2 regions of the Paenibacillus sp. LC231 genome follow, and region 2 is predicted to be linked to the other one. Evidence: riboswitches for the same ligand, from Rfam matches in the RefSeq annotation. Region 2 holds a riboswitch; the other holds the start of a gene.
What was found. A riboswitch is a leader RNA that binds a small molecule or an ion and turns the genes downstream of it on or off. The one in region 2 is predicted to bind thiamine pyrophosphate.
Positions count from the first base shown of each region.

Region 1: another riboswitch for thiamine pyrophosphate. It lies ahead of AK95_RS10860 (YkoF family thiamine/hydroxymethylpyrimidine-binding protein); the one in region 2 lies ahead of tenA (thiaminase II).

Region 1 covers NZ_JFOM01000015.1:157,561-162,261, reverse strand. The annotation lists gene AK95_RS10870 (ABC transporter permease) at 1-594, opposite strand, end outside; gene AK95_RS10865 (nitroreductase family protein) at 1,044-1,646, shown strand; TPP riboswitch at 1,830-1,932, shown strand; gene AK95_RS10860 (YkoF family thiamine/hydroxymethylpyrimidine-binding protein) at 2,017-2,622, shown strand; gene AK95_RS33415 (sporulation protein YjcZ) at 2,695-2,793, opposite strand; gene AK95_RS10855 (nucleotidyltransferase domain-containing protein) at 2,911-3,609, opposite strand; gene AK95_RS10850 (class I SAM-dependent methyltransferase) at 3,753-4,475, shown strand; gene AK95_RS10845 (methyl-accepting chemotaxis protein) at 4,661-4,701, shown strand, end outside.
Region 2 covers NZ_JFOM01000026.1:235,611-240,311, reverse strand. The annotation lists gene AK95_RS18245 (hypothetical protein) at 389-580, opposite strand; gene AK95_RS18230 (VOC family protein) at 1,970-2,470, opposite strand; TPP riboswitch at 2,733-2,836, shown strand; gene tenA (thiaminase II) at 2,976-3,662, shown strand; partial or broken gene thiM (hydroxyethylthiazole kinase) at 3,715-4,556, shown strand; gene thiD (bifunctional hydroxymethylpyrimidine kinase/phosphomethylpyrimidine kinase) at 4,553-4,701, shown strand, end outside.

The sequences.
Region 1 (4,701 bases), on a different contig from region 2:
CTTGTTGGCGAACAGATACGCCAGAATCACAAGCGGGATACTAAGATAGAGCATTTCATACTGGCCCTTCATGATCATGGAAAAATCACCTTGGAGCCATGCGGACATATTCTGAATAAGATCATATTTGTATGCAAAGAAGGTGGCGATCGAACTGACGATATTACCGAACATCAGCCCTACGAGCGGGATGAAGATCGCATCCTTGAACTTAATCCGATCCAGTATCTTCATGAAGATAAAGGTTCCTGCCAGAGCGAATACAAATGCCACAAGCATTTTGATAAGCGGTCCGCTGGTCGTGAAGACGAGCATGGCGACCAATATCCCCAGTCTGGCAGAGTCCATCGTACCTGCCGTGGTGGGCGATACGAACTTGTTGCGGCTGAGCTGCTGCATGATCAATCCGCAGATGCTCATGCTGACACCCGCCAATATGAGACTGACAAGCCTAGGAATCCGGCTGACAAGCATAATATGCTGTTGTTGTTCCGTCATCGAGAACAATTGCAGTGGCGAGATATCTTTAACTCCAATAAATAATGAGATTATCGAGAGTACCACAACGGCTGCAAATAAGTATCTAATCTTCATGGCTCTTCCTTCTATGCGTATGTCTCTAAATACCTGGGATCGTGCAATTTTCGTCATCATTCTCATTGAGATTGATTATCAATTGCGTTCTGATATGCATTATATCATCCTCATTCTGGCTCGACAAGTATAATTGAGAATCAAAATCAATTAAATTGTTCATACAAGTATATTTTGTTCATGAATTGTTCATAATATGAAGTTAGGTGGAGACATTCAATCCCTATTAAATGGATAAGAAAAATTATATTAGATATTAAAAGTCGTTGACAATTCCTCTAAGTTATATTAATATCCTAACAGAATTATTATTTCTAACTAAACGTAAGTTAATGTAGAATAATAATTGAATTTATGGCTAATAACGTAAAATGCATATTTGCTTGTAGTAAGGGACATCTTCTAATCAGGCGTATGCAAATTCGATTACACCAGGAGGTTTTTTTTCAATGTCTAAAGATTTTTCAGCTGCACTCAAAAATCGCCGTTCTTATTACGGGATTAGCAAAGAATCCGTTATCTCGGACGAGCGTATTCAAGAAATCGTAAACGAAGCGGTTAAGTATACTCCGTCTTCTTTCAACTCCCAAAGTGCACGCGTCGTTGTATTGCTTGGCGAACAGCATGATAAACTGTGGAACATGACGGAAGGCATCCTGAAGGAAGTTGTTGGCGATGAAGAAGCATTCAAATCCACTGCCGACAAAATGGCTTCATTCCGCGCTGGTTACGGTACGGTACTGTTCTTCGAGGACAACAACGTCATTGCCGGGCTGCAACAAAACTTTGCCGCTTATGCCGACAACTTCCCGGTATGGTCCAACCAATCCAACGGCATGCTGCAATTTGTAGTATGGACATCCCTTGAGGCAGAAGGTCTGGGCGCATCCCTGCAGCACTACAACCCGCTGATCGACGAAAAAGTAAAAGCCGAATGGAACATCCCGGAAAGCTGGAAGCTGATTGCTCAAATGCCTTTCGGTAAGCCGGTTGCTGAACCAGGCGAAAAAGAATTTGCACCGCTTGAAGATCGCGTGAAAGTATATAACTAATCAAACAGATGAAAAAAGCCGCCTCCCTAAGTTCCTGCAACTGGGACAGGCGGTTTTTATAATGGGCAAAGATTGAAAAACCGATGGAAAAACGATACAATTACACAGGTAAGAACCCTCGAACTTCTACGATAACATGAAGTTCCGGGGCAAATCTTGCGGTTAACCAACTACATAAGATGTTGGCTGTACTAGGGGTGCCATGTGCTGAGAGACGGCGGGCTGCCGTTAACCCTTATCACCCGATCTAGGTCATACTAGCGTGGGGAAGTGTAGCATTTATGTTTATTTCTTTTCGTAGGCATAACTGCACCTTCTTCACGGGGTGCGGTTTTTTTACGTGGACTTATATAATGGGGAGGAAATGACAATGAATGAGCTTGTTTGCGGAACCAGCCGGATCGTCGGATGCCGGTTCTCGGTATTTCCTATGACAGACCGGTTTGTAGAGGTCATCCTGGGCGCGCTGCAATCTGTGGATACGGGGAAGGTGTGGATTCAGACAGACGATGTGAGTACCTGTATTCGTGGACGTGCAGAGCATGTCTTTGATGTTACAAGGGCGATATTCGCCCATGCTGCGGCGAGTGGCGTGCACACTGTTTTTAATGGCACTTATTCCATCGGCTGCCCCGGGGATACGGACGCCGATGTATATATGACGGAGGATTCGACCCGCTTAAACAACGACATCGGAGAACATGCCGATATGGAGACTGCCTGCCAATTCGCTCTTTACCCCATGGGTACGGATAACTACATGGAGGTCATCTACGGTGAAGTAAATCGTGCGAAGGCAGCCGGTACGTTCGCCGGAAGCGTTCATTACGCCAGCCGGTTGGACGGGTCCTTATCCCGGGTGTTCGAGTCTCTTGAAGAGGCGTTTTTGCATGCGATCCAATCCGACAGCAGCCATCTGGTCATGACTGCCGTGGTGTCCGCTCACAGCCCCACGGTTAAAGCTGCATCGAATTGAGTACCATTGAGGCAGACAAAAGCCCGGCAAGCGCCGGGCTTTTCTGTCACTACTGCCAAGAATCTTGACGGTTTAAACCCAAGCACTCAAGATGATTACGAGCAGGATAAAGAGAACCAAAATAATTCCTACTGAATTGCCCCATTCACCGCCGCCATATACTCCGCTCATGAAGATCCCCTCCTGGATTTAAAGTATGACGTGATGTAATCACACTATTATAGTATTTCCCGCGCCTTGCTAGCGTCACGGCTAATGTACCTCTCTTTATCTATTGGCAACGATATTTTATTCCTCATAACCGATGAGAAGTTTCCCTCCGTACGGACGGAGCATTTCCTCGGTAAATGCCATTAGAACAGAAGGATCATCTTGGCGATACATCGCCGCGAGCGCTGCTTCCAATCGCTCTCCTAAGATTGTGTCAAAGCGGTTAAACAGGCGGAACAGCGTTTTCCCTTCACCCGTCCACTCCCGGTTCACCCTAAGTACAAAATCACAGAGAATCGCAGCTATTTTGTGCACCGTAAACCATTTTTCGCCATCGCTTCGGGGACTCTTCAAGTCCAGCATGTACTCGGTTAGCACATAACGGTAATCGTTAATATCGGTTATCGACAGGGGCAGAGGTCCGTAATCCAAATCGCTTTGGGCTTCCGCCCGCACCTCTTCCCCCTCGGGCAGCAGGCGCAGCACCGTCCCTTCTGCGATCATCCGCTGAAATGACGGATTCGCCGCGATCACTCCCTCGTCAAAATATTCGCGATAGGAGGATAAAGACAATATAAAGATTTCCGCGATCCACCCATGCGCCTCTATCGTCCTCCTGCAGAAATCATAACCCCCTCGTTCAAGGACCATAATGTCCAAATCGGATTGTTCATTATATTCGCCTCTGCTCGCGCTGCCGCCAAGCACGGCTAGCAAACAGTCGGGATAATCGTGTTGAATGACGCGTTCCGCTGCCTCTACCGGTTCCATCCTCATGACGTTTCCTCCATTATGACTCTGATCCTCCCGAAAAAAGGGCTCAAAATATCTAATTCAGCTAAAACCCTAAACGTACCTGAATCATATGGTAAATAAACGATTACCCTCATGTTGATGACAAGGAAGAAGGGATAGATGAGATGAACTACATTCATATGCTCTCCAAATTAGGCATGGGCAGTGCCCACCCGGGAGGATTCGAGGCAACCCTCAGAATGCTGAAGAATTATCCCATTCAACCGGGCAGCCGCATTCTGGAGGTGGGGTGCGGAACTGGCAGAACCGCATGCCATCTTTCGGAGATGGGGTATCAAGTGACCGCTATTGATCTGAACGAAAATATGATCAAAAAAGCACGAGCACGAGCCGAAGCGATGGAAATCGACGTGCAGTTCCATCAAGCGGATGTATGCGCATTGCCTTTCGAGGACAACCAATTTGATCTGATCATGGCCGAGTCTGTTACCGTATTTACGAATACTTCGAAATCGCTGCCCGAATATTACCGCGTTCTGGATCGCGGAGGCGTCCTGCTGGACAGAGAATTACTGCTAGATAAACCCATGCCGGAAGCAAAGCTTCAGGAACTGCTCGAATTCTTCGGAATACCTAATCTGATGATGAGAGAAGAATGGGCGGACTCCCTCTTGGCTTGCGGGTTTAAACAGGAAGAAATTCTGGAGTACAACCACTTCAATGAGCAGTTAAAGGAAGAGCAGACACGTCATCTGGATACATTTGAACAGCGCGATAAAGGACTCCTGTTCGATGTTGCGCTCTGGGAAACGCTGTTCAAGCATGACCGCATGATTCTGGATAATACCGACTATCTCGCTTCCGCCTTATTCCGGGCAGTAAAATAAAACCTTTTCATATCTGTGCATCAAGTGGGGATTCGTATATTTGCTACGTATCCCCTCTTCCCTCCTCATTTTCAGTTCTTTCGACCTAATCCAACACTTTTTGTCAATTCGTTCTATCTAGTTTTGCCCGTCGATGCTATAATCATGGTAAATATATCCTATGTTGTTGAGGAGGACTCATTCTTATGGCATGGTTCAACAGACTCCCTATCTCACGAAAAATTAC
Region 2 (4,701 bases):
ATCGCAGCGTGGTCAGCATCGCGCGTAGGCAGTATCGCGTGTAGGCAGTAGCACCACGTCGGCAATCGGCAGTAGCACCAAAGCACCAAGCCCAACAGTAGCACCAAGCCCAGTAGTAGCAAGTAGCACCAATTCCAGCAGTTGCACTAAGACCAGTTAGTCGCACCAAGATCAGTAGTCTCACCAAGATCAGTAGTAGCATCAATCCAACAGTTAGTAACAAGGCTCTCTGTTAACGGACACCAGTTCCCTTATTTGCCTGATTGGCCTCCAATTCTTAAAACTAACGGACATAGGATCCCTTATTACCGCAAAAAGGTGCCTATTTGCCATCATATTCTAGAAATAACGTATCTGGTGTCCGTTAGCTCTCGAAAATTACGCCTTTTTAGCTAAATAACGTATCCTCAGTCCGCTTGCCTTGAGCAAGTCGCACCAAGCCCAGCAGTAGCTCCAATACAGCAGTAGCAACAATACCAGCAATACCAGGAGTAGCTCCAATAATAGCAGGTAGCACCAAGATCAGCAGTAGCACTAAGACCAGCAGAAGCCTAGAAGTAGCCTCAATACCTTTTAGCACCAAGGCCACCTGTTAACGGACACCAGTTCCCTTATTTGCCTGATTCGCCTCCAATTCCTAAATCTAACGGACACAGGATCCCTTATTAGCGCAAAAAGGTGCCTATTTGCCATCATATTCTATGAATAACGTATCTGTTGTCCGCTTTCACTCGAAAATAACACCCATTTGGCTAAATAACGTATCCTCAGTCCGATTGCCGTCGAGCAGTAGCATCAATCACTGCTGTAGTACCAATACCAGCAGTAGCCCAAGATCAGCAGTAACACCAATCCCAGCAGTAGTACCAAGATCAGTAGTAGCACCAATACAAATAGTAGCCTCAACACCTGTAGTTAGCACCAAGGCCACCTGTTAACGGACACCAGTTCCTTTATTTTCCTAATTTGGTCCAAATTCTTAAATCTAGCGGACACAGGATCTCTTATTACCTCAATAAGGTGCCTATTTGCCATCATATTCTATGAATAACGTATCTGTTGTCCGCTTTCACTCGAAAATAACACCCATTTGGCTAAATAACGTATCCTAAGTCCGTTTGCCTCGAGCAAGTCGCACTAAGACTAGTAGCCGCATCAAGATCAGTAATAGCACCAAGCCCAGCAGTAGCATCAAGTCCAGCAGTAACACCAAGTCCAGTAGTAACACCAAGTCCAGCAGTAACACCAATCCCAGTAGTAACACCAAGTCCAGCAGTAGCACCAAGCCCAGCAGTGCCTCAATCCCAGCAGTTAGCACCAAGGCCACCTGTTAACGGACACCAGTTCCTTTATTTGCCTGATTCGGTCCCAATTCTTACAACTAACGGACACAGGATCTCTTATTACCTCAATAAGGTGCCTATTTGCCATCATATTCTATGAATAGCGTATCTGGTGTCCGCTAGCACTCGAAAATAACACCCATTTGGCTAAATAACGGATCCTAAGTCCGTTTGCCTCGAGCAAGTCGCATTAAGACTAGTAGCCGCATCAAGATCAGTAATAGCACCAAGCCCAGCAGTCGCACCAAGCCCAGCAGTAGCCTCAATCCCAGCAGTAGCAACAAGACAGCAGTCGCACCAAGCCCAGCAGTAGCCTCAATCCCAGCAGTAGCACCAATCCCAGCAGTAGCACCAATCCCAGCAGTAGCACCAATCCCAGCAGTAGCACCAATCCCAGCAGTAGCACCCAGCCCAGCAGTAGCACCCAGCCCAGCAGTAGCACCAATCCCAGCAGTAGCCTCAGCTACATACTCTGTGTTCCCTCGGTTTCTACCTCTAAACCATAGCTACTCTGAGTTACCCGGTCCCTACATCGATCATAATCGACAGCCATCCAAGCATACCCCTGGGACACCGAATCCACCCATGCTCTGCCTGAAATAACGCTTTTGCTTCAATTCACCTTGTTACGAAATCTTCACCACGATTTCCGCTCCAGCCACATAGGTCATTGCCTTCATGTATTCCGGGTCTTGGGCGCGTCGTTCCATCTCCTCGGGCGTCAGGTCCTCCATTCGCGTCTGAATCCACCATAAGTTGCCGAACGGGTCCCGTACCCGTCCCACCCGGTCGCCGAAGAACAAACTCGTTGGTTCCGTCACCGAGACGGCTCCTGCGGCGAGCGCTTGCTGGTAAGCAGCATCGCAATCCTCAACATATAAGCGGAGGTACGCCGGGCTATCCGGCCATTCCGGCTTCGCGTCAAACATCATCACGACGGAATCTCCGATTCGCACCTCGGCATGGCCGATGACACTATCGCCAACATAGACGCGGGCTAACTCTTCGGCTTGAAAAGCCTGCTCCAGGAATTCAATCAGCGCTGCGGAGTTTCTTGAGATAATCCATGGTGTCACGGAGGTGTAGCCCTCCGGAATGGGTTTAACCGCTTTTGATGGGTTCGTCATAAATAAGCTCGCTCCTTTAAACTTCATTTTTTTGAATAACGTTTATGTACTCATTATGTAGGGGAATACATGACAACCCAGCGTCAGTGTTTCTGAAACAAGTGTCGGGTAGCCGGCGTTTTTTATTCGCGAAAGACCTCTGCCACCGTACAACATCATGATCCACCGATCACGGAAGATTTCGCACATGGGGTTCTGTCCGCGAACCGTTAACGTTTGACAGCATCTACAAACCTATGTACAGTATTAGACAAAAGAATAGGAAGTCCACTAGGGGAGCCGTTAGCGGCTGAGACAAGAGCGTATCTTGGACCCTTTGAACCTGATCTAGTTCGTACTAGCGTAGGAAAGTGGAGCCTTCGTATATAAGGTCTTGGTGCGTTTTTGGCGCACTCGGGCTTGTTGACGAAGCCGCTCCAGTTTTCGGGGCGGCTTTTTAGCGTTGCCTGGAAAGTCGTGTCTTATGGACTTCCTGCTCTTCAATATGTTGGAGGTGGGGACAAAAATGAGTTTTACGCAAGAGCTCCGTCAGCAGGCGGGAGGCATTTTTCAAGCAATCTTCGATCATCCCTTTGTGAGAGGCATTGCCGAAGGTAAATTATCGCGGGAACAGCTGATTCACTATGTGAAGCAGGATTTTGAGTATTTGAACGCCTACATGCGAATTTACGGCATCGCCATATCCAAATCGACCAGCCGCGAAGAGATCGCAACCTTTAACGAACAAATCTCATTCATTCTGCATAGCGAGGTGCATCCGCATCAGAATTTTTGCGCAGCCGCCGGGGTGACCTACGAAGAGCTTCAAGGCTATCCGCTGGCTCCGTCCGCGCATCACTATATCCGTCATATGCTGACGGTGGCGCATGAGGGCAGTCTGGGCGAGATTATGGCCGTACTGCTGCCTTGCCCGTGGACCTACCTGGAGATTGGCCGCAAGCTGCTGGATGAAGTGAAGCCGGATGAATCCCATCCGTTCTACGATTGGATTTATTTCTACGGCAACCGGGGGGAAGACGTGACAGCCAAGTTCTGCAGCCGTGTCGATGAATGGGCGGAGCGTGCGACGGCAGCCGAGCGAGAACGGATGAAGGAGCATTTTATGCTGAGCTGCCAGCTGGAGTATATGTTTTGGGATATGGCTTATAAGCAGGAGGAATGGCCGGTGCCGCTGCAGGCTGCGGTGCTGTAAGGAGACCTAACTAGCTCATAAATTCCAATATAGCGAAGAGAGGCTGATTCATATGCATACATGGGAAAAAGAGGTTTCGGCGCTTTTAACAAAAGTGCGGCAGACGAGCCCCCTCGTTCACAACATGACGAACGTGGTGGTTACGAATTTTACGGCTAACGGCTTGTACGCGCTGGGCGCGTCGCCGGTCATGGCTTACGCGCCGGAGGAAGTGGCGGATATGGCCGCCATCGCGGGCGCGCTCGTATTGAACATCGGCACGCTGAACCGCGAGCTTGTAGATGCGATGATCATAGCCGGACAATCGGCGAACGCACACGGCGTACCGGTCCTGCTGGACCCGGTCGGTGCGGGAGCGACCCGTTTTCGAACGGAGTCGGCGCTGCGGATCCTAAGCGAAGTGAAGGTATCGCTCGTGCGCGGGAATGCGGCTGAAGTCGCTCACCTTGCCGGAGAGGCCCGCGAGATCAAAGGCGTAGACGCTGGCAACAGCACCGGCAGTGATCATGCCGAACTGGCTGTGCGGGCTGCGCGCGAAGTAGGCACGATCGTGGCCATTACCGGTGAAGAGGACGTGATTACCGATGGAAACGAGGTACGTATCATTACCGGCGGGGATGTTCTGCTCACGAAGGTGACCGGGGCAGGGTGCCTGCTGACCTCGGTGCTGGGTGCCTTTGCCGCAGTAGAAGCAAACCTGCTGCTTGCCGGTACGGCGGGGCCGGCCCTCTCCGGGGCCGCGGCGGCGGAGCTGCAGAGCGAACCGCGGCCCCGGGACCGGGAAGCTTCCCGATTGCTTTCCTGGATGAGCTGGCAAAGCTTCATCCAGGCTCGCTGGAGGGCTATGCCGCTGTCCGGGAAGCGGAAGCGTCCGCTGCAGGTGGCGCACGATGAGCAAGTCTCACGTTCCTCGGGCACTGACGATTGCGGGGTCTGACAGCGGCGGCGGTGCCGGCATTCAAGCCGATCTGAAAACCTTCCAGGAGCTTGGCGTATACGGCATGTCAGCGATTACGGCGATCACGGTGCAGAATACATT